4 regions of the Paenibacillus sp. M2 genome follow, and region 3 is predicted to be linked to each of the others. Evidence: riboswitches for the same ligand, from Rfam matches in the RefSeq annotation. Region 3 holds a riboswitch; each other region holds the start of a gene.
What was found. A riboswitch is a leader RNA that binds a small molecule or an ion and turns the genes downstream of it on or off. The one in region 3 is predicted to bind thiamine pyrophosphate.
Positions count from the first base shown of each region.

Region 1 (5,731 bases), 500 kb from region 3:
GAGATGTCCACCTCCATGACTTTGGCGGTGGACATTTTGTTTTAGCGTTACTCTGTTCTAACGAACCTAGCACACGCTATCCCCCTCCATTTCTGCATATTTGAAATCTAACGAATCCTAGAGACGTTATTATAGATAATTAGCTTCAATTAAATGCCTCGTTGGAGGTTTTTTGCATAATAACACCGCTGAGATTCGTTAGGTCTTCATTCCCTTAGAAACTGGCCGAATAAGATGTTCTCGATTCGTTAGCCTGTAACCATGGTGGCGAGTGCCCTATCTCTGCCTCTCTGATCACCTTTCATTAAAGGTGAGAATACGATCTATTCATTTGCGCACAAGATTGCCCAGGAAATACTTATGGCAAACCGAATCACACACCTTTGTTAACGACAGGCATTACGGGCCCGTTAACCTTGATGCATTTACCAAATACATATCGCACGAGTGGTCCCAGAACGATCAACTGATATGGAAGCGCCAGGCTGAAGTTACGAGCGATTGTATGGAGATACGTACGGAGTACGGATGACCCACTTAATTGATCAGCGAGATATGCCGAGATCATTCCATACATGGACATGATCAGAACCATGCCAATCACCATAAAAAATGACATAGCAAGCACACCCAAAATCTTGTTGGACTTGTCAAAGGGCAAGGAAAAAGCAATCTTTCTCGCTACAGGCCCGACAATGAATGACTCCACCAGAAACGCGATGACAAAACATAATATGAATTGAAGCAGTATTTCAAGCGGGGACATCTTGCCGAGTAGCCCACTGTGCCATAGATTGAAGAACATCATGACCAAGACCATCCCTGTACACATCATTAATCCGAAAATAATTTGTTCCTTCTTGCTTGTTGGCAATTCTCTCATCCTCTCTGTTTACCTTCGTAATTATAGAGATGAGTAAACCCTCCACATAAGTGAACATTCCGTGAACAAATCTGATTTTCTTCCCGTGTGATGAATTGCAGGTTGACGCGAGAAACGCAAGTTTCGATGAAGCGGAGAAAAATTCAACCTCAAGAGAATGCAGTTTTTATCTACAACATAAATTTCCAGAGAAAAGACAGTTTGGATAACGCTGTGATTGCTATTCGTTTGAAAACAGAGCCTTTCTGATTCGTAGATTCTGCTGGATGCTCACCTTTAACCGCAAGTGTACTATGTGCACGTTTGATATCCATAGCCTCTGTTAGTTGGTTGGCGAATGCAGAACCGGAAATGACCACAGCAGATTCAGTATTGAGGAAGGCAGATCTGGGATCAAGATTATACGAACCAACCATGCTGAGGTAATCATCCATGACAAATGATTTGCCGTGTATGGAATAAGGGCCTTGGTATTCATAAATAGCCAGACTGGTATCAAGTAACCGCTCTTTAGAGCTTAAGTATCCCGCGAAAGCCAAAGGGTTAGGGGTCTGCTGGATTGAATTGGTTAGCATGACCCATTCTGTTTCTGGATTCATCGACAGATGTACTGCTTTCATCATTTTCTTGGTGGGAATGGCATATGGCGTCTGAAGGTACACTTTCGACTTTGCTTGATTGGCGAAATGAACAAATGCTCTCCACATGATCGGTTCTTTATACAGCCTTTGGATTGGATTGTGAATGAAAGCGACGTGGTCGGAATGAAGAGTTCCTTGAGCCCATTCCTTCGGCAACACTTTAACAAAAGGATCGCTCTGAGCGCGGGCCTTTTTATATAACTCAGCCAGCTGAGCCAGCTCTTTTAATCCTTTTGCATGATGCTGACGTTTTGCATGTTTTTCTGGTTTGGTGAATGGATGGTTCCATAACTGATCTATATATTGTTTCATTTCAACAACCGTGCTGTTCGTATTATCGTTTGGATTGTAAACAAGGACATCCCGATCGAATACATAGTCTTTTGGGGGTTGCGATGCCATGTATTTATCACCAATATTTTGGCCGCCAATAATGCCATATGTGTTGTCGACAAGAAGGATCTTGTCATGCATACGGTTATGCCATGTCCATGGCATAAATAGGTGAAGTGGTTCATAATATCTTAATTCCACATTGGGGTGAGCTGCAATGGCATCTGGAATATCACGCAACTCTCCGCGCATGCTGTGAAAAATCCCGTCTAAAATGATTCGAACATGAACACCCCGATCAGCTGCATCGAATAACGCAGCAAAAAAGAGTTGAGATGTTTTTCCTTTTTGGATGGAGTAATACGCCAGGTCGATGCTTGTTTTCGCCTCTCGAATGGTCTGGATTCTCACCTGACCCGATTGAAAGCCGTCCTCCAGGAGCATTACGCGATCTGTTGTACTTCCTTCTGTTAACGCTTTTTGCATATCCGTATTTTCAATAGTCGATGGAGACGGAACCAAAAATAAAAGGTAAGCCGTGAAAAAAACGTAGACACTATAGGACAAAATAATTGCAATTATGGTTTTAAGGATCATTCAGCACTCCCCCATTTGTATGTAAAAGTATTTATTTGTATAGCAGTACTATCTCCTTTTGTATCTAAATTATGTTGTTTAAATTACTCAAGCTGCACCGCTCAAGGTCAAACGAGCAAAAGCTGATCACTGAAATAGGGAAAGCAGCCCTTATGCGACGAGATATCAAACATCGGATTTGATCTAAGTATTTGTTGGGAGCCCTCCAGATCTTCAGCACTTAGGCTATGACCCACTATCCGGTGCTTCTACACTCAGCCAGATTTCCTTATATGATTCGCAACGATAATTATTGAAAATAACACATCTAAACAGGCTGATATACATCTGTATAAAGGCCTGTTTGATAAGTTCATATCTGTCCCCATCCAGTTCCTGACTGGACACGTTCCACCCGCTGGCCTATAATTACACCTAGTAATGCCCGTAACTTCATAGTTTCCCAGGGGAGTCGGAATTGGCCGGCTGAGAGTGTATCCCACCAAGATACTAACCCTTAGACCTGATCTGGATCATGCCAGCGTAGGAATCGGAGTATATCGAAATGGCACAGCCCTCTGGCTGAACGCCACCTCTCTAACGCCTGCACGCGTCCCGGATTACGGGACGCTTTTTTTGTTTTATTTATCGAAACAAAAATAAGTCATCCAGATCCAACTGGTATAAATCTGTCGATTTATGCAAGATGATTGGATATGAAGCCAAGGAGTACCCCGTGCCAATCGGCCGGACATACCGAAGGAGAGAATCACAGATGAAATGGCGTAAAACAATGGGACTGTTGCTCTTATGTGTACTACTGGTGACCGTGGCCGCATGTGGCGGTAAAGAAGCTGCCCCAGCTGGTCAGAACGGCAACACAAATACGGAAAGCAGCAACAAAGGTGACACTGCCGCCCTGAAAGATATTAAAGTGGTGCTCGACTGGACACCAAATACGAATCATACCGGCCTGTATGCGGCTGTGGGTCAAGGTTTTTACAAGGCTGAGGGCTTGAATGTAGAGATTGTACAACCAGGTGCCGGTGGCGCAGATACAATGGTTGCCTCGAATGAAGTGCCTTTTGGCGTAAGTTATCAGGAAAGTGTAACTCAAGCCCGTACACAAGGTGTTCCACTCGTCTCCATCGCAGCAGTTATTCAGCATAATACATCCGGGTTCGCTGCTCCGGCGGATCGGAATATCAAATCACCGAAAGATTTTGAAGGGAAAACCTATGGCGGTTGGGGTTCGCCTGTGGAAGAAGCCGTGATGCAATCCATTATGGAAAGCGACGGAGCCGATGTATCCAAAGTAAAAAACATTAACATGGGTGACGCTGACTTTTTCACCGCAGTAAAACGGGACATTGATTTCGCGTGGATTTTCTACGCCTGGACGGGGATTGAAGCTGAACTGCGCGGAGAACCGATCGACATGTTATATGTGAAGGATTATTCAGATGCACTGGATTACTACACGCCTGTTCTCGTAACGAACGAGCAGACGATTCAGAACGACCCTGAGTTGGTGAAAGCATTCCTGAAAGCCACTTCAGAAGGATATCAATACGCAATTGATCATCCCGAAGACGCAGCGAATATTCTGATCAAGGCCGTCCCGGATCTGGATAAAGACCTGGTACTGGCAAGCCAGAAATGGCTGAGTCCAAAGTACACGGATGACGCCCCGCGCTGGGGAGAACAGAAACAGGAAGTGTGGCAGAACTACACCGACTGGATGTTTAGCAAAAAACTGCTGGATGAACAGGTCGACGTGAGCAAAGCATATACGAACGCGTTTTTACCCCAATAAAATATCTCATATAAAACGAACTTAATATTTACACGAGGACGGAGAGGACAGAAATAACGTGAAAAAGCGAAGCGGTCGCCTTTATCACCGGATTTTCCCTTTAGAGAAAGGGAATCAAAAAAATCTGGGGATAACAGCGATTGGAAGGTTATTCTGTCATCGAAGTGGCAAGTGTAACCGTCATTAGTTCATTTTATATATCACGAAAGGAGCCGTGATCTCACATGGCAAGCACACTACTTAGCATTCAGGTTATTCCAAAAACGCCAAATGGCGAGAACCCTTATCCTTATGTAGATCGCGCCATTGAAGTTATTCAGCAATCTGGCCTGAAATATCAGGTGAACCCGCTCGACACCACGATGGAGGGGGAACTGGAGGAACTGCTGGAGGTTGTCCGCAAAATGCACGAAGTACTCGTCGAGGCTGGCAGCCCAAGCATCATCTCCCAGATCAAAATCGCCCATAGCCCTACTGGCTTCAGCATGGATACCCTGACGGAGAAGTACCGCTAATGAATGCCTATTTCAAAAGTGTATGGCCGCCCTTCGTGGCGGTTATTCTCTTTATAGCGATATGGCAGGGAGCTGTCTCCCTGTTCCATATCGAGAAATGGATGCTGCCCGCACCGTCCGATATCGCCCGCGAAGCAACAACCCAGGCCGAGCGACTGGGCATGCATGCCTCCGCAACCATTCAGTTAACCCTGATCGGATTCGCGGCCGGCACAGCGGTTGGATTACTGATTGCAATGGTGCTGCATTTAGTTCCTTTTCTCAAGTCAGCCCTGTATCCTTTACTTATTCTTAGTCAAAATATCCCGACCATCGCGCTCGCGCCGCTCCTGTTAATCTGGTTCGGGTTCGGCTTGTTGCCTAAGCTGATTACCATCATATTAGTCTGCTTTTTCCCCGTTGCGGTGGCGGCTATGGACGGCTTGACCCGTACTGACGCGGCCATGATGAACTATATGCGCATGGCTGGTGCGAAACGTCACCATATCTTCTGGAAGCTGGAGCTTCCCCATGCGCTGCCAGCCGTGTTCTCCGGTGTCAAAATCGCTGCTACCTATAGCGTGATGGGTGCCATTATCGCCGAATGGATCGGTGCAGACAAGGGTATTGGTTATTATATGATGCTGCAAAAGTCTGCTTATCGTACGGACCGCCTATTCGTGGCGATCATGATTATTGTCGCGCTCAGCTTGCTGCTCTTCCTGTTCATTGCCCTTCTGGAGAAGCTGCTCGTGCGCTGGCGGCCACAGAAGCGGTAGTAAAGCAAGTAATCTGTAATTAGGAAGTGATGACCATATGAATCGGCAACAGGACGAACACGTCCAGCCTGAACGGGGAGCCCGCGCATTGGAACCAAAGCACGGTGAAAAACTTCACTCGGCTAATCCTGGTCTACCGACAAATACGACTGCTGCTACGGTTCCACCTGCACTGGATGTCGTGGATGTTCATGCATCATTCCGTGAAC
Region 1 covers NZ_CP169648.1:504,563-510,293, reverse strand. Annotated here, with positions in the region: gene ACETMN_RS02455 (hypothetical protein) at 374-883, opposite strand; gene ACETMN_RS02450 (phospholipase D-like domain-containing protein) at 1,054-2,454, opposite strand; TPP riboswitch at 2,889-3,001, shown strand; gene ACETMN_RS02445 (ABC transporter substrate-binding protein) at 3,209-4,249, shown strand; gene ACETMN_RS02440 (MTH1187 family thiamine-binding protein) at 4,474-4,764, shown strand; gene ACETMN_RS02435 (ABC transporter permease) at 4,764-5,522, shown strand; gene ACETMN_RS02430 (ABC transporter ATP-binding protein) at 5,560-5,731, shown strand, end outside.
Region 1: linked by a shared signal. The riboswitch ahead of ACETMN_RS02445 (ABC transporter substrate-binding protein) and the one ahead of ACETMN_RS04660 (ECF transporter S component) in region 3 are both predicted to bind thiamine pyrophosphate.

Region 2 (5,731 bases), 2.7 Mb from region 3:
TAAGCGTAACCAAGAGTACGAAATTACGGCATATGTAAGACTTACCCAGCAGCCCACCACGGATCAAACACTACAGCTTACCACATATAAAAAAACAAATGCCGAAAGCTGGAACCCGATCGGCAGCGTGAAGATTGCCAAAGCAGAATGGAATACATGGCACAAGATCACCGGAAAATTTCAATATAGCGATGATCCCACTGAATTGAATTTGTTCATCGAAACACCCTACATCTCTGAAGATAGCGTAGATACGTTATCGTTCTATGTGGATGATGTATCATTTACTCTGGCCGAGCAACTGGAGATTGAAGAAGGGATTCGATCTCTGGAGGACCTGTATCAAGATGATTTCCCCATTGGTGCAGCGGTGTATCGCTGGCAGTTGGAAGGCGCATATGGACAACTGCTCACAAAACACTTTAACAGCTTGACCGCAACCTATGAGATGAAACCGAAGTACATTTCTCCTTCCGAAGGTGTTTATGAGTTCGAGGCAGCCGATCAATATGTTCAGTTCGCCGAGGAACATGGTATGGGCGTACGCGCACATGCGTTGTTGTGGCATATTGATGCTGCAGAGTGGATGTTCAAGGAACCTCAGGGTAACCCTGCGAGTCGAGAATTACTACTTGCCCGGATTCAGGATTACGTTGAAACCGTCATGACCCGATACAAAGGTAAGATCTATGCCTGGGATGTGGTAAACGAGGCGATTGCGGATAGCAATGGTGATGCCAACGGTTTACGTAAAAGTCCCTTTTATGAACTAATCGGTCCGGATTACATTGAGAAAACCTATGAATTCGCCCGTGCAGCCGATCCGGATGCCAAATTATACTACAACGAATACTTCACGGAAATCCCTGAGAAAAGAGAGCATATGTATCGGTTGGTCAAACGACTGAAAGAGAAGGGGCTCATCGATGGTGTGGGTTTGCAATCCCACTATAACATGGAATCCCCGCCCATCGGCGAAATTGAAAAAACGATCAACATGTTCGCCGAACTTGGATTGGATATTCAGATCACGGAACTGGATGTGGATAGCGGAATTCCATTTGGTGAAGAGATGTCCGATGAAGTTGCGGTAAAGCAGGCGTATCGATATAAGGAACTGTTGGATTTGTACAAAAAACACAAAGATCACATATCTTCAGTTACCTTATGGGGACTCCAAGATGAGAAGTCTTACAACAACCAGGCTATGCTGTTTGATTCAGCCCTGAAGGCCAAAAAAGCATACTGGGGACTCGTGGATGAATCCAGCTTGCCTGTGTTGACACAGAGAGCCGTCTCACTTTCAGGTAAACCGGATATCAAAAAACAGTCACAAGATCCGCTCTGGAACAAAGCGGTGTCTACTCCACTGAAGGGTGATTCTTCAGGATCAGCTAGTTTCCGCACCTTATGGGATCAAAGTAACCTATATATCCTTGTGGATGTTCAGGATGCGAAGGCTGACGTGAATGACAGAGTAGAACTCTTTATTGATCTCAATAATGGCAAGACCACCTCATATGAAGCAGATGACCGACATGTAATCATTAAGCGGTCGGGTAAAGCTGAGGGCGCGGAGCAACGTTCATATCGTGTACGTGAGACAAAAGTCGGATATCAGGTTGAATTGTCCATTCCATGGGGTGGTATCCAAGTCGGATCAGAATATGAAGCCGGCTTGGATATCCGTGTGACTGACGGCGGTGCAAGTGGGGCACAACATTATAATCCACTGTACTGGAATGATCGAACACAATCACAGGAGCAAGATACAAGCAAATACGGCGTGATTCAACTTGCTCCTATGCCCAAATCTGCACAAGCTGTGCAAGGGATTGTTCAGATTGATGGGAAGAAAGACGCATCATGGAATAAGGCTGTACCATTTGAAGTAAAACGGTTGAACCAGAGCGAAGGTGCAGAGGCAGTGGCTCGCGCAATGTGGTCAGGTGAGTATCTATACCTGCTGATCGACGTCACTGATCCAAACATCATTACAGACAGCATTAACCCATGGGATCAGGATTCGGTTGAGATTTTCCTGGACGAGAATCACCAGCGCACACCGTATTTTCAATATGATGATGCCCAGTTCAGAATCAGTGCAGACAATGTGGGAACCTTTGCAGGGGGGGCCTCACCCGGACGCCTTGTAAGTGCTGTGAAGAAAACAAATAAAGGATATCTCGTAGAAGCAAGAATCCAATTACATTCACTGACACCCAAAGCTGGAAATGTTCTCGGTTTCGAGCTTCAAATTAACGACAACCAGGGCGGAGGTAAGCAGAACGTAGCCAAGTGGAATGATATGACCAATGAGAGCTGGAGAAACACTTCCCAGTACGGAATAATCACTTTTGTTGGAAAGAACAAACTCGGGCATTAAACCATCGGCAGTAATTGCAAGAATAGAAACCATCATAACAGTGGCTAAAACTCAACCATTGTTGTGATGGTTTTCATCGTTTACATACGTCACCGAAGGGTGATAAGGGGCGATACAATCTGCCTTGACTATATTTAACAGCCCTTGATATACTAAATGGATGTTATTTTCTCTTTTATGGGGATAAGAAAGTTATCAACTACATACAACCGTTTGCGAGGGAGCCTTAACCGGCTGAGAGGGTGTTAAACCGACCTTACCTGATTTGGATAATGCCAACGTAGGGATGCAACGATGAAACGCTGACTTGGGTAGCTCATGCGAACCCCCCTTGTTTTAGTGTATTTGTCTGCGAAACATCCATAGGATGTTTCGTTTTTTTGTTTTTAAATACGTACATTATGAATTGGAGGAACATATGTTGACTATTTCAGAGAGACTGTATCAGGCAGCACAGCCCGTGTGGAAGGAATGTCTCGAGCATCCCTTTGTTAAAGGAATCGGAGATGGTTCCTTACCGGTCGAACAATTTCGTTATTATTTGCTGCAAGACTACTTGTACCTGTATGATTATGCCCGTGTATTTGCACTAGGTATCGTCAAGTCGCACGATCCCAAATTGATGCAGTTTTTTAGTAAAAACGTAGATAACATCTTGAATGGCGAAATGAAAATTCATCGTTCTTATATGGAGCGATTAGGAATTACAGAGGATCATGTTTTTCAGGTAAAACCTGCACTGAAAAATGCAGCTTACACTAACTATATGCTCTCTGTTTCCCATGCGGGTGGCATAGCAGAAGTACTTGTATCCATTCTGGCCTGCTCATGGAGTTATGCAGAGATTGGTCAAGTCCTTGCTCAAAAACCAGGTGCAGCTGAGCATCCTTTTTACGGAGAGTGGATCACAGGATATGCTTCCTCTGAATACAACAACAGCAATCAATCCCTTGTGACGTTAACGGATAAACTATTAGAAGGCTGTAGCGAGGGAACGTACCAACGGATGGAGGATATTTTCGTGATGTGCAGTCGTTTTGAGCTTGATTTTTGGGAGATGTCATGGGGGCTGGAGCCTTGAGTTCAATGTTAGTTAATTCAATTAGAGAGCAGCTAATCAAGATGAGTACAGCGAATAATCAGAACGTGTCAGCCCCAAAAGAGATGATTAAACATTTCAACAACAAGCCCTGATATAATAAGCAAATAGCAACTATCTATTTTCTATGGAGGTGAGGCTATTGAAAACAATCGGGGTAGGGTTCTTACATGCACGGCTCTATGCAAAGCCAGTGAAGGATATGGCAATGCTTTGCATAGAGCCCGGGAATAATCACATTGCCAACGACGAATCGTAATATTCTACTAACTGGCTTTGCACCTTATTGATCTATTAAATAAGGAGTGAGGCCCATGAAATATTCAAAAGCCGAGTCTATTTTTCCGGAAGAATTGTTACGGATCATTCAAGAATACGTTCAAGGGGAATTGGTTTATATCCCAAAACCCAAAGAGGCGCACCTAAAATGGGGCGAGAAAACAGAGAGCAAGAGTAGGGTCTCTGCTCGAAACGCTGAGATTAAATCCTTATTCTGCAATGGAGTCAGGATAGAGGAGTTGGCGGGTCGGTATTTCTTGTCCTGCGAAAGCATAAAGAAAATAGTCTATACAAAGAACTAATGAAATCCGCTAACTCGTCGTTTCGACGGTTTAGCGGATTTTGTGCAAAGATGACTTAAATCAACTTATACATAGTAACCGCACCTCTAAATCGATAGACTCAAGTTAAGGTTGTTGTGATGAAGGACGGCCGGATCATACAAAGAGGTGTAACGAATGAACGAAATCATAAAGAAGAAGCTGCTGGACAAAAATGAACTGCTCATTAACATGGTGATTGAACGCGTAAAAAGAGATTTTCTAGAGGATATCGCCATTATTGGGCTTACTGGTTCATTTAGCACCGGTGACTTTCACGAGAAGAGCGATCTTGATTTAGTCATCATAAATAATACAGAAAAGGGATGGGAAATATCCGATTGCTTCATCTTGGATGACGTTGGATATGATATCTATTGCACGCCATGGGATTCAAGAATACAAGAGCAATCCACCTTGGAGAGTTCCAACGTATCCAGCCTAACCGACCTAAAAATACTCTACTATGCAACGCCTGAGGATTTGGAAAAATTGAACGAATTCCAGCAAAAAGCTCTTGATGCACTTGCGAATCCGATAGGAGAAGCGTGTCTTAATCGGGCAAATAAATGGATCGATCTGGCTAAGCAAGCATACAGCAATACGATGCTTGGTGAAGATATCGGTTCAGTGCGATATGCATCTGCTGGGGTTCTGTACAATCTAGTCAATGCCTTGGTGAGTATGAATAACACGTGCATTAAACGAGGGATCAAGCGATATTTGGAAGAGATACGTTCGTTTCGTTATGTTCCGGATGATCTCGAATCCTTATACATGTCAATCATCGAAGCTCATACCATTGAAGATATTCGAATAACATCTTTTAATATGTTGAATAGCGTTACGAGGTTACATAGCACGATGTGTGATAACTTCATTGTTAAACCGGTTCCGACCTTTGATAATCTTGGAGGAACATACGAAGAACTGTGGTGCAACTACCGCAATAAAATTTTGAACAGTGTTACAACGAACGATGCTTCCTACGTCTTTCTTTCGGCCTTTGGAGCACATGAGTATCTTGATGAAATGGCCACGGAGAAAGGCACCAAGAAATATGAACTTATGCAATACTTTGATGCAAGCAATTTACCAGTTATGAAAGAGAAGCTCCTTGAAGTGATGGATGAATATCTAGAAGAGTATGATAAGGTCGGCAGAGAAGTCGAACGTTTTACAACCTTTGAGCAACTATATGCCCATTATATGAATCAATGACCTTACGTTCCAGCTAGTAATAAGTCCGGGAATTGAACACAAGGAAAAAATTATTTTACAATGATTGTCAGTACGTTTATAATACAATCACCACGTAGATTACCCAACAAAAAAGTGAAATATTGTAATATCTAGCCACACTCGGCTCGTCATATTCTTGAGCCGCTTATTACAACATAATAGATATCGGAGGTATGGTTATGGTCAAGAAGAAAATTTCGACAGCCATCAGCGCAGCTTTAATCGTTTCTATGCTGGCTACTGGCGTGATCGTCGCTATTGAAGGTAAAACAACGTTAGAGGTAGCGAAGTCAGCAGGGGATAAAAAGGTTGAAGTTATTAAATGAAAGCAAGACATTAATTAACCTGTAGCGGGACAAGAACATATTCCAATTAAAGTCGCTATTTTAGCGACTTTTTTTGTTT
Region 2 covers NZ_CP169648.1:3,701,503-3,707,233, forward strand. Annotated here, with positions in the region: gene ACETMN_RS16665 (endo-1,4-beta-xylanase) at 1-2,386, shown strand, start outside; TPP riboswitch at 2,594-2,691, shown strand; gene tenA (thiaminase II) at 2,805-3,467, shown strand; gene ACETMN_RS16675 (CD3324 family protein) at 3,800-4,066, shown strand; gene ACETMN_RS16680 (nucleotidyltransferase domain-containing protein) at 4,223-5,305, shown strand; gene ACETMN_RS16685 (hypothetical protein) at 5,506-5,652, shown strand.
Region 2: linked by a shared signal. The riboswitch ahead of tenA (thiaminase II) and the one ahead of ACETMN_RS04660 (ECF transporter S component) in region 3 are both predicted to bind thiamine pyrophosphate.

Region 3 (5,731 bases):
TGGTTGCCTTGTTCAGCTTAATATCTGTCAGATGGCGTATAACCGAAGTTGGCAGCGATGTATCCTGTTGGAACCAACCATCCGCCACATTCATCCGCTGTTCTATAGCCTGTGACTTGATCCAGAAGAGTCCTGGCCGATACGTGAAGGATTCTTTATTCCAGACTCGTGGGGCAATGGAGACCCCATACCAGCCTTTCCACTTTGCAACAATAACAGCCTTATCTGTTAGCGCTTTCTCACTAGACCAAGTTGTAGAACTATCCGGAGCCAGATACAGCTTACTGCCTGATCGGAGCGTGAAGTTTTGGGGAGCTGTTTCCGTCATGCTTCTGCTCTCCTTCAGGGCATACCAACTTGGCAGCCAAAAGTCTCCATGATCGGATGACTTAAGCTGCACCCACTCGCCACGAACCGATGCCAACGTATACTTCTCGTTTTTTGTTGTATAGTATTCAATCTTCATTTGGTCAGGAGCCACACTGCTGTCCCTCCTGTTTTGAAACAGGGGGATATCATTCATGAGCGTAACGGATTCTCCTTGTTTATAGGCCGACTTTGTTGATAAGGCTTGGGGACTTACCCCCAAAGCTTGGGGCGTTGTAACCGAAGCTTGTCCTCTAAGCACTACCTTTTGTGAATCCAGCAGCATCCATCCCGTCAACAGCACAGCTGTTAATCCAGTCATGGTAATCCATTTGTACCCCGTTCTCTGCCAGCCAGGACCCGTCTTCACTCTCGTTCATCCCCATCCATTAGAAGTTATTTCCAATAGAGACGCAGTAAAAAGGAAAAAGTTACCGTTTACCTCAATATATTTCTATCTATCTCCCAATATTACCTTACATCCACCATCGCAGCATGATAAGGAAAGGTAACCCCGATGTAATAAGCAGCTGTTAAGGTGAGCATATAATAAAATACAAACCACAGATCAGCTCGCGAATAGCCAATCTGAATGTAATATGTTCGGCTCGCGCCATCCGTAAATCCTTTCGCTTCCATCGCTACCGCCATTCGCTGTGCACGGCGAATGCTCTGTGCCAGCAGCGGAATAGCGTAACGCTTGAGTGTACCATACACGTTCCAGCGAGAGCCACGTTGCTGTGTTCCACGAATACGAATAGCGTAACGGAGCGTCTGGAATTCATCCAGCAAAATCGGGATCATGCGCATTGCGGCCAGAAAGCTATAGGCATATTTTGCGGGAAGCCGCCACTGCTGCATCAGGGAATAAAACAGCCGTACTGGCTTGGTCGTGAGACCAAAGAGTAACCCAGCCGCGGCCATAGTCAGCGAGCGAAAACCCAAGTGTATACCGCGATAGAAACTCTCTTCGGTTATGTGGATCAATCCCCACTTATACCATGTGGTCTCACCCTTACCAAACATCATCATGCCTGTAGACGTGGAGATAAAAACCAGAATAAATGGTGATGCATACAGTATCAATCTGTACCACGGATGACCTGTCCAGCACAGTAATAACATCATCGCCACCGCAACATTGGCCATTACATTCAGATTGTGAATGAGGATAACGATGACAAACATCATCGTCAGAATGATCATCTTTAATCCCGGATTGACGTTATGAAGCCAAGTTTCACGGTGAGGAAACGACAGTTGCATCAGATAACCTCCCCTCATCCACCGTCCAGATTCGGGTGCAATATCTTTTTACAATTTCACGATCATGGGTAACCATAACAATGGCTGTTCCCTCTCTCCGCAATTGCTCCAGCTGTGCTAACATGGCAAACGTATTGCGGGCATCCTGTCCAAAAGTGGGTTCATCCAGCAACAGAATTCGCTGCTCTCTGACCAATGCGGATGCCACGCTCAAACGTCGTTTCTGCCCCATCGATAATTGATAGGGGTGGCGCTCGGACAAGTCGACTAGTCCAAATTGATTTAACATATGAGTAGTTCTGGCATGTCTTTCTTCCGTTGTAAGCCTGCCCCCCAGCAATGAGAATTCCACTTCTTCCGCGACGGTGTTGGTTACAAATTGAAACTCCGGGTTCTGAAATACAAACGCGATTCGATCTGCAAGCTGTTCCGTTTTGCCAGAAGGCTGACTTTCCACCTCATAATGACCTGTTGTTTTCAGGATATTCATCAGAGATAACAACAATGAACTCTTGCCTGCTCCATTAGCTCCGACAATACCAATCCAGTCTCCATGCCATACCTTGGCCTGCTCCACCTGAATGAAAGGTGTTTTCCCACGCCATCCGGTGAACTGCTGCAAGTCCAGTGCAGGCTGATAGGCGGGTGATACAGGTAATATGGATGAGACGTGAGATATGGGGGATATACCCGGTGTATCGGATAAACCAGACGATTGCTGTGCTTCCAAACTTGAGATGCCTTGGTCCACACACAATTGAAGCTCTCCAGAAGCACTTCCCTTTTCTTCTTTTGTTGCCCTCTCCTGCTCATGCTCTTCCCACACGCCTGGATACCAGATTCCATAATCCCTCAACTTGCTCCGTTCATCCGTGAATACCTGCTGTGCTGGCCCATCCGCCACAATCTTTCCTTCAGGTGATAAGACAATGATGCGGTCGACCATATCCACAATCTCGTTTATTTTGTGTTCAACGATGATGATCGTTTTGTCACTGGCGATCCGTTTAACGGTATCCCACACTTGGGAAGTACCCTCATCATCCAGCAGTGCAGTGGGTTCATCCAAAAACAATACCTCCGGGTCCATGGCAAGCATTGAAGCAATCGCGAGACGCTGCTTCATCCCCTGAGACATGGACTGGATCAATACACGATTCTGTTCAAAGGATAACCCCACTTGTTTCAGATAATATTCAATCAGCCCTGGCATCTTTTCACGCGGAATATTTCGGTTTTCCAGAACAAATGCGATCTCTTCATCCGTAAAGGACATACAGAACTGGGTATCCGGATCCTGAAAGACTACTCCTGCTCTGGCGGGAACCTGAATATCATCACATTTCATCGGAATTTCAACTGAACGTGGAATTAAACCGCTCAGAATTTGCAATAACGTCGATTTACCGGAGCCGCTTGGGCCAAGCAACAGCACTTTCTCCCCTTGACGCACAGAAAGAGACAAGCCTTGAAATACCAAGGCTTTCTCTCCCGGGAACTTGCATCTTAGATTTGTCACACTTACCGCTTGCGAATTCCCCTCTACGCTCATCTAATCCAGCGCCTCATAATCTTGTTTGGATACTGGTCTGATTGAGCGTGTTACACCGGTCAGTTCCAATGCTTTGGCGAGATAATAAGCAAACACTCCTGCAATCAAGATGCTTCCGATGAAGCGGAATCCGATAAATAACGTATAATTCCAGGCCGAGAGTGAATCAATATACCCGTACTGATAATCCAGCAAAAGCGAAGCCGCTGCGGCTCCTATGGCTGCAAGACAGGTGACAAACAGGTTGGTTTTACGATACAAAAATGCGGCGAAGAATATCTCGGCTCCCAATCCTTGCAACAGACCGTATACAAGTGTGGACATGCCCCATTCACTGCCCAGAAAAGCACTTACCGTTGAAGCCGCAACCTCGGCTAGAATAGCCACGCCAGGTTTACGAATGATAACAAAAGCAAACGTGCCCGCCATAAACCACATGCCGTAGATCATCTGCTCCGCATGAACACCAAAGGGTTTCATCAAGTCATATGTAGGTCCCCATATCTTGTAGATCACCCCAAACACTACTGCGATCACGATGGTTACCAGAATATCCGTTAGTTTCAATCGCTTGTTGCCTGCTGTTGTTGCCATGTTCTCTACGTCCTTCCTTTGTTCCCTGTGGGGGTTGTAAAAGTGTGTGTTCAAAAAGACTGGTTGAACAACCTCTAAAAATAAACGAAAAAGCCTCCCCGGTTCCGGGCAGGCCTTACGTACAGTGTACAATCCTCACAATGATGTATTGGGTGGATGTCAAAAATATGGAATATCAACCAGCGCCCCTCCGTCATGGCAGATACACCACCACAGTTCAAAGAGTTCTGTTGTTCATCCACGTTCATTCTCACAATTCACCCTTACATATCGCAAATCCATGTTCTCTACGCTGGCATTACCCAGATCAGATGTACGGTCAGCGGCACAAGGCCACTCTCTCAGCCCAACTTCATTGAGCTCCCGGTTCACTTATTTCATTGCTTCTAATGTACATCAGATGGGTATTTGTGGCAATCCCTAGAAAAATCATCATGCTTCATTTGGGGTAACAGGGGAAAGAATCTGATGGTTAAATTTCCATAATATGAAACATTTAGGTTATGTAGTCCGTCTTAAACATTAGAAGGGAGATTGATAGTGATGAAAGATTACAATTCTGTTTGGCAGCTTAAAACATGGAAAATGGTCCTTGCCGCTTCGATACTCACCGCAGGCACGGCACCTGCCTTACTCTCATCCACTATGGCGGAAGCCGCAGCAACTAAACCCACAGCTTATATTAACAATGTTCAAGCTCAATATGATGTTGTCATACGGCAGGGTATTACGTACGTGGCATTGACGGAGCTTCAATTCCTCGGAAACTATACGTTTGGTTACAATAACAAAACAAAAGAGATCAGCATTAGCACAGGCAGCGATAAGTATGTCCTTACATCTAACAGCAAAACAATGAAGAAAAACGGTCAGAATGCGACATTATCCTCAGCGCCGATTCTGGTGAATGGTAAAGCGATGCTTCCGCTCCGTGCCATCGGTGAAGCTTTTGGTGCCAAGGTGCAGTGGAACCAGAAGGCCAAGGAAGCCTACATTTACACTACCGACGCTACGATTGTAAAAGAATATAACAGTTCCGATCTGACTGTGGCGCGTGAAGCCGCACTGCATCTGCCACGCTTCTCTGAACTGGGACAAGCACGTCTGTACATTCGCAATCCTTTGGGTCCGGTGGATTCATCCATTGAATACATCTTTGAGCAAGGTAAAAAAGATCGTTTCTTCGTTGTTGAGGATAACGATCTGATCAGTTATTATATCCTTAAAAATGGAAGTGCACTGCTACAATGGCAGGCTAACATCAGCAAAAATGCCGGAACCATCGGTGACCTGTTCTTTATTAAAAACAAAGCCGTTGCTGAAGCAGGGACTCGTCCTTCCGTAACAGGTCAAACACTCGTATCATTCAAGTACTCTCGCATGCTTGAAGAAACCTCTTACGAGATCATGAACAAATTGGGCTCTATTGATACCGGTTCTGTTGTCCCCGAGAAAGGCAAAGTCATCGTTGAAGTTCCGGGAGAGAAATAGTCTGAGCATCCTCTATAAGACATTGCTCAGCAGAAATATTATCACATCTGCATTACAAAGAGCGCCCTCAAAGTCATTGTGGCAATGACCTTGGGACGCTCTTTTTGGCGTTATATTTTAACTTCAAATTACAAGCGGAGCTTAAACTTTTACCAACTCCCGCGATTCAATCTCCTGTCTAATATTGCGTGTTCCCTGACTGGCTCGTTTTCCCTGAAGCAAACCCCTTGAACAACGTTGGTACTTTGGAATAACGGGTATTCGTAATTTTCCCTTGTGATGTGCTGCTGTCTGTACGCATAATCGAATCTTTTACATTGGAAATGTTGGAGTTATCCAGCGTCATGTTAACTGCGAAGGAAGTTCCACCATTTTGGCGAACCAGTTTGCCAATATCATCTGCACGGAAATTTTTGATGTTAATTGTTCCAGCTGCATTCATCTGGAACACTTTATCATAAG
Region 3 covers NZ_CP169648.1:1,007,793-1,013,523, reverse strand. Annotated here, with positions in the region: gene ACETMN_RS04675 (PQQ-binding-like beta-propeller repeat protein) at 1-736, opposite strand, end outside; gene ACETMN_RS04670 (energy-coupling factor transporter transmembrane component T family protein) at 838-1,632, opposite strand; gene ACETMN_RS04665 (ABC transporter ATP-binding protein) at 1,607-3,184, opposite strand; gene ACETMN_RS04660 (ECF transporter S component) at 3,185-3,778, opposite strand; TPP riboswitch at 4,046-4,156, opposite strand; gene ACETMN_RS04655 (copper amine oxidase N-terminal domain-containing protein) at 4,322-5,269, shown strand; gene ACETMN_RS04650 (pectate lyase) at 5,448-5,731, opposite strand, start outside.

Region 4 (5,731 bases), 3.1 Mb from region 3:
CAACGTATCCAGGAAATGCTTCTGATTACGTTCCTCCAAATTCAGACGACGAACAGCAAAAGTCAAAACTTCCGTTTCAGATGCTTCCACAGCCTGACTTTGCACTTCCAGATCCGAAAACTTGCCTGTTCCGAGCAACAATCTGGACTCAAACGTATATTTACCAATGTTCAACATCATCAACCGCCTCCTACAAAATGTACAATCTCAATTCGATCGCCTTCTCTTAATGCCGTCGTTTCATGATACTCACGGGTTAAAATATGCTTGTTCAGCTCTACAACTACAGTCTTGACTTGCAGATCAAAAGATTTAAGCAGTTTATCCACACGATTCAATCTGTCTTCAATCTCCATCCGTTGACCATTAACGATGATATTCACTGCACCACTCCCTTTCTGTTCAATCGCTCCGGACTCAGCGCCTCAATTCCGAGTTCTTCTGAGATTTTGCCAGCGAGCAACTCAGCGATAAGCCTGCCTGTTATCGCACTAAGCAAGATACCGTTGCGGTAATGCCCAAAGGCGGCGAACAGCCCGGGTATACTCTTGCAAGCACCTATATAAGGCAATCCATCTGGAGTTGCCGGTCTTACGCCTGCCCACGCTCGTATAAATTGTGCTTCCTTCATCCCAGGCACCCAGTGGGTAGCCGCTGTTAGCAGCTTTTGAACACCCTGTACAGAAACGTTCAAATCCGTTCTGCCTGGCAGACTGGTTGCCCCAAGCCAAACTTCGCCATTGGCTTTGGGAACAATATAGATATCCTCTGCATACACCGTTCTGTCAGGTCTGTACCCTGCATGTTCATCTGAGAACTGAACGGCGGCTATTTCACCTTTCACCGACCACACAGGCAAGCTCAGATTTACATGTCTCATCAACTCTTCACTCTGTAATCCAGCCGCTATAATGACATGTTTGCATTTCATCTCACCGATCGATGTGGTGATCCCCTGCACGCCGTGTTCGTTTGCTTGCACACGTATATCCTGTATGTCCTCCATAACCCGTGCTCCCAATGCTTGAGCGGATTCGGCGTATGCCTTCGTTAGATGGACTGGAAGAATTTCACTCTCGTAAGGTCTGTAATAGGCTCCATACGTATCTCTGTTGAGCCATGATGCCTCCTGTTGCACAACGGAACGATCCCACCATACCTCATCAGTAGAAGCAGACAACGCAGACTTCCGATTGTTCTTATAACTACTTAATTCACCGTATGAACGAAAAGGAGTTAGGAATCCCTGGCGTTGCAGGCCAGTCTCTACCTCACTGAGTGTAGCCATTAGCACCTGTTGTTCGATAAGTAACTGTCTACTCTGCCTGGCGAGCTTAGCCATCAAAGGATGAGCAAAATCCTCACTATCTGCCGCCAGCATTCCAGCCGCCGCGCAAGAAGTGCCTCCTGCAATCGCCGAACTCTCCAGCAACAGCACATCCTGTCCACGGGAAGCAAGCTCATATGCGATGGCACATCCAACAACGCCTCCGCCTACAATAATCGTTTCTGCATGAATCTTATCCGGTCTATCAGTAATGATCTTTTTCATCCTCTCATCTCCTTGATTCAGCGGCTCAGACCTTCTGTAGCAACGATACCCTGCCTTAATAATGCAGCCGCCCGATCCGGGGAAACGCTCGCCCATACATTCGAGATCACAGCAACTCCCTGTGCGCCTGCAGAGCGAATAGCGTGAATGTTTCCCGGTTTGATTCCCCCAATCCCCATGACAGGAATGGAGACACCAGAGCACACTTCAGCCAGAGCATATAATCCTCTTGGTTCAAGATCAGGCTTACTGTTGGTTGAGTAGACATGCCCGAAGAAAAGGTAATCGGCTCCCCGTTCTTCAGCGATTTTTGCCTCATCGATTGAATGAACAGATACACCCAGACGAATTCGCTGGACATTGCTTATAACAGCAGGGTTGTAGTTACGTATAGCCTCTTGCCCCCAATGTACACCGCCATAGATGTCATTCTGTGGTGGCAGTTCTGAACCATTGATAACGATGCGACAAGATGGAACGCCAACACCACGCAGACTTTCAGCCCAACCGATCTTTTGTTGCCATGAGAGTTGTTTCTCTCGTATATGGATGTAGTCCACCCATGGCCAAATGTCCTTTGCAGCTTTTACAAAAGATGCTTGATTCCCTACACCCGTAGATACAACATGCAGTTCAAATGATCCGTGTACACGTTCATGAGAAATTACCGTACTGTTCATCTCCTTCCAGGCGTGAATGCTATGAAAACACAAAAAAGCCACTCCCGTAGGGGAGTGGCTGCGTGTTAATTATAGGACCAGATGACTGACTGAAGCATACAGTTCATTTCGTGTAATAAAGCTATAGACCTTATAGCCTTAACGTTATACACGCAACTGCATGTTTCAATTCGTTAAGCAGACGGTTGAAATCCTTTCGAATTGCCGTTGCTCACGTCATTCACTGAAACGCGCTCGCCACTTCCCTACGCTGGTATGATCCAGATCAGGTGCAAAGGGTCCGGAATCGCATTCTTCCATCTCAGCCGCATCGTGCGGCCCCCCTAGTGTTCATATGAAGTTGTAGCCTATGTTACCATAGACGGATTTTTTTGTCACCGTCATTTCTGTTAAACATGGTCTTGAATCTTCTAGTTTTTCTCAGACCATTCTTCGACATTCCATGTTTTGGTAACCCAACCCTCGTAGAAATCAGGTTCATGAGATACAAGTAACACCGTTCCCTTGAATTCTTGCAAAGCACGCTGCAACTCCGCTTTGGCTGTGACATCGAGATGGTTTGTCGGCTCATCGAATAAAATCCAGTTGCTTTCACGCATCAAAAGTTTGCATAAACGAACCTTGGCTTGTTCTCCACCACTCAGCATGTTAAGCGGACGGGTAATGTGCTCATTTTTCAACCCACAGCGAGCGAGATGACCCCGGACCTCATTCTGGGTCAAATGTGAAAACTCATTCCAGACGTCCTCGATAGGCGTGATATTTCCAGCACGAACTTCCTGCTCAAAATAGGCCGTTTCGAGATAATCTCCCAAAAAGGTCTTTCCACTGAGTGGAGATATTTTACCCAGAATTGTTTTCAGCAGTGTCGATTTACCCACACCATTACAACCTACGATGGCAATTTTCTCACCACGTTCAATTGTCATCGTCATTTTGGGCAGCAAAGGATACGTATATCCAATTTCAAAATCAATGCCCTCAAAGACCGTTTTGCTGCTCGCGCGGGCATCCTTGAATTTGAACGTTGGTTTAGCTGCTTCATCCGGACGATCAATACGTTCAATTCTGTCCAGCTGTTTCTCCCGGCTCTTCGCTCGACCTGAAGTTGAAGCACGTGCCTTGTTACGCTGAATGAAATCTTCCTGTTTCTTGATGTACTCTTGCTGTTTCTCGTATGCATCAATATGCTGGGCTTTATTCATATCAGCCATCTCGAGGAACTTGTTATAGTTCGCTGCATATCTCGTTAATTTGGCAAATTCCAAATGATAAATGACATTTACGACTTCATTCATGAATTCCGTGTCATGGGAGATTAAGAGGAACGCGTGCGGGTAGTCCTTCAGGTAACGTGACAACCATTCAATGTGTTCTACATCCAGATAGTTGGTCGGCTCATCCAGCAAAAGCGCTGTAGGTTTCTCGAGCAAAAGCTTGGCAAGAAGCACCTTGGTACGTTGTCCACCACTTAGAGCTGCGACATCTCGATCAAGACCAATTGCGGACAAACCAAGACCATTGGCCATCTCTTCCACTTTTACGTCAATCAGATAAAAGTCGCCCTGTTCCAGTTGTTCCTGAATATCGCCCATCTCTTCTAGCAACTGCTCCAGCTTATCTGGATCTGCATCTGCCATCTGGTCCGTAATATTCATCATTTCTTTTTCCAATTCAAGCAACGGAAGGAATGCATCCTTAAGGACGTCACGAATGGTTTTGCCTGGCGTAAGCTTCGTGTGCTGATCCAGATATCCATAACGGACCTTAGGTGTCCATTCCACTTTTCCACTATCTTTAAGCAATTTACCGGTAAGGATGTTCATTAATGTTGATTTACCCACACCATTGGCACCAACAAGTCCTACGCGCTCTCCGGCAAGTAAACGAAACGATACATTTTTAAATAACGTGCGATCTCCAAAATTGTGACTTACGTTCTCTACTGACAATAAACTCATAAGATGAGGTTGCTCCTATCTATTAGACATTACTTTTGTTATTGTTCCGAAACCCTATTCTAGCACAGGTCCCGTCTTTTCTGAAAGTAATGTAAACAGTTCAGGAACCTCTTACATGATTATGTCATGCAGGCTACCCTAACGATTAGAGCATTTATATTCGAAATAGCCCTGTGTAGCTGCTTGTCTTGCGTCTGTAAACACCTCTTCAGCACGGTAACCATTACCACATGTGGAGGGATAGTAGTACTTGATACCCGTTAAAGGATCTACCCCACCTACGATGGCGGTTTTCTTCACAAGTCTGCCTCCACCAATTGCGTAATTGTTGATCTTCTGGTCACCCACACCTATACCTTGGACAAAGGCCATAATGCCTGTATCGTTAATGGAGTTGTACCAATCTTGCTGCGCAATCAGGGGCATCGTAAACGTATAGGAAATACCGTTCTTTCTGGCAAACTCATTATGGCGGTTAATCACATCAGCCAGATCATCCTGAACAGTAGTCACAATCCGGCTTTGTCTAACTTGCTCAAATACGCTGGTATTCTGAAGTAAAGGAATCTGTGTGGTTGAAGCCAGTTCTTTTTGGAATCCCTCAATCCATTTCCCTGCGCTTGCGTCAAAAGCATATACGTAGTCGTCCAGTGTAAAGTTAATACTGTTACCATCAGAATCTGAATATGTATAAGGTTTCTTGGGACTCCACACTTGCCTGAAAGAATCTTCACGGTGACCCGTCATCTCTGTTTCTGTGGACAACATATAATATCCATCATAATCCAGAATAACCACGGCAGGAATGTAATTAAACATGTTTCGAATAGCTGCGGGATCATCCTGAATCCCCATATTCAAAGCCATCGTCTGCGTAAATGTCAACAAGGCAAGCTCCTTGTCCGCTTTAACAAACTTGGTTGAATCATAACCTGCTTCATCATTTTGTTTCTCATTCTGATGCATGACTGCACCTGCATCCATGACTGCAGTTTGAAGTGCAGATCTGTATCGTTGGCCAAGATATTGAGCCTCTTCGGCATCTTGGGTATGGAGTGAGATGATCCAGAAGAGCGGGAAGAAGATCAGCACAAATACAATGGATAGCTCAGTAATCTTCATTGAGGACCATACCTCCGTATGTTACAAATACTGCTGAAGCCTGAGCCGTGCCACTCAACCATTCACGAATGAGCATGGAAGGTGTACGATTTGTATTCTGGAGCGTCACGGTGAAAAAATCCCCTGTCGTCATCGTATATCTTCGGCCAGGATCATCAACCGGTATCACCCCTGAGGATGGGAATAGTCTTTCTCGAATCTGAGCTGCATAATATCCATCCTGCACTACCTCATAGGTCCCGTTAAAACTGTTATTGTCCATCGGGTCCGTATAATGAGGTACATATTTTTTATGTAAATGTTCCATCGACACCTCATACAGATTGCCCGTCTGTGCCAGTTGCTCCTCAAACTCAGTCAACATTCGAGGTGAGATATATCCTTTCGTGCGGACAGCATCAACAAAACGTGTTACA
Region 4 covers NZ_CP169648.1:4,113,288-4,119,018, forward strand. Annotated here, with positions in the region: gene ACETMN_RS18430 (thiazole synthase) at 1-177, opposite strand, end outside; gene thiS (sulfur carrier protein ThiS) at 180-383, opposite strand; gene thiO (glycine oxidase ThiO) at 380-1,552, opposite strand; gene ACETMN_RS18445 (thiamine phosphate synthase) at 1,570-2,265, opposite strand; TPP riboswitch at 2,458-2,567, opposite strand; gene ACETMN_RS18450 (ABC-F family ATP-binding cassette domain-containing protein) at 2,643-4,193, opposite strand; gene ACETMN_RS18455 (hypothetical protein) at 4,332-5,315, opposite strand; gene ACETMN_RS18460 (hypothetical protein) at 5,302-5,731, opposite strand, start outside.
Region 4: linked by a shared signal. The riboswitch ahead of ACETMN_RS18445 (thiamine phosphate synthase) and the one ahead of ACETMN_RS04660 (ECF transporter S component) in region 3 are both predicted to bind thiamine pyrophosphate.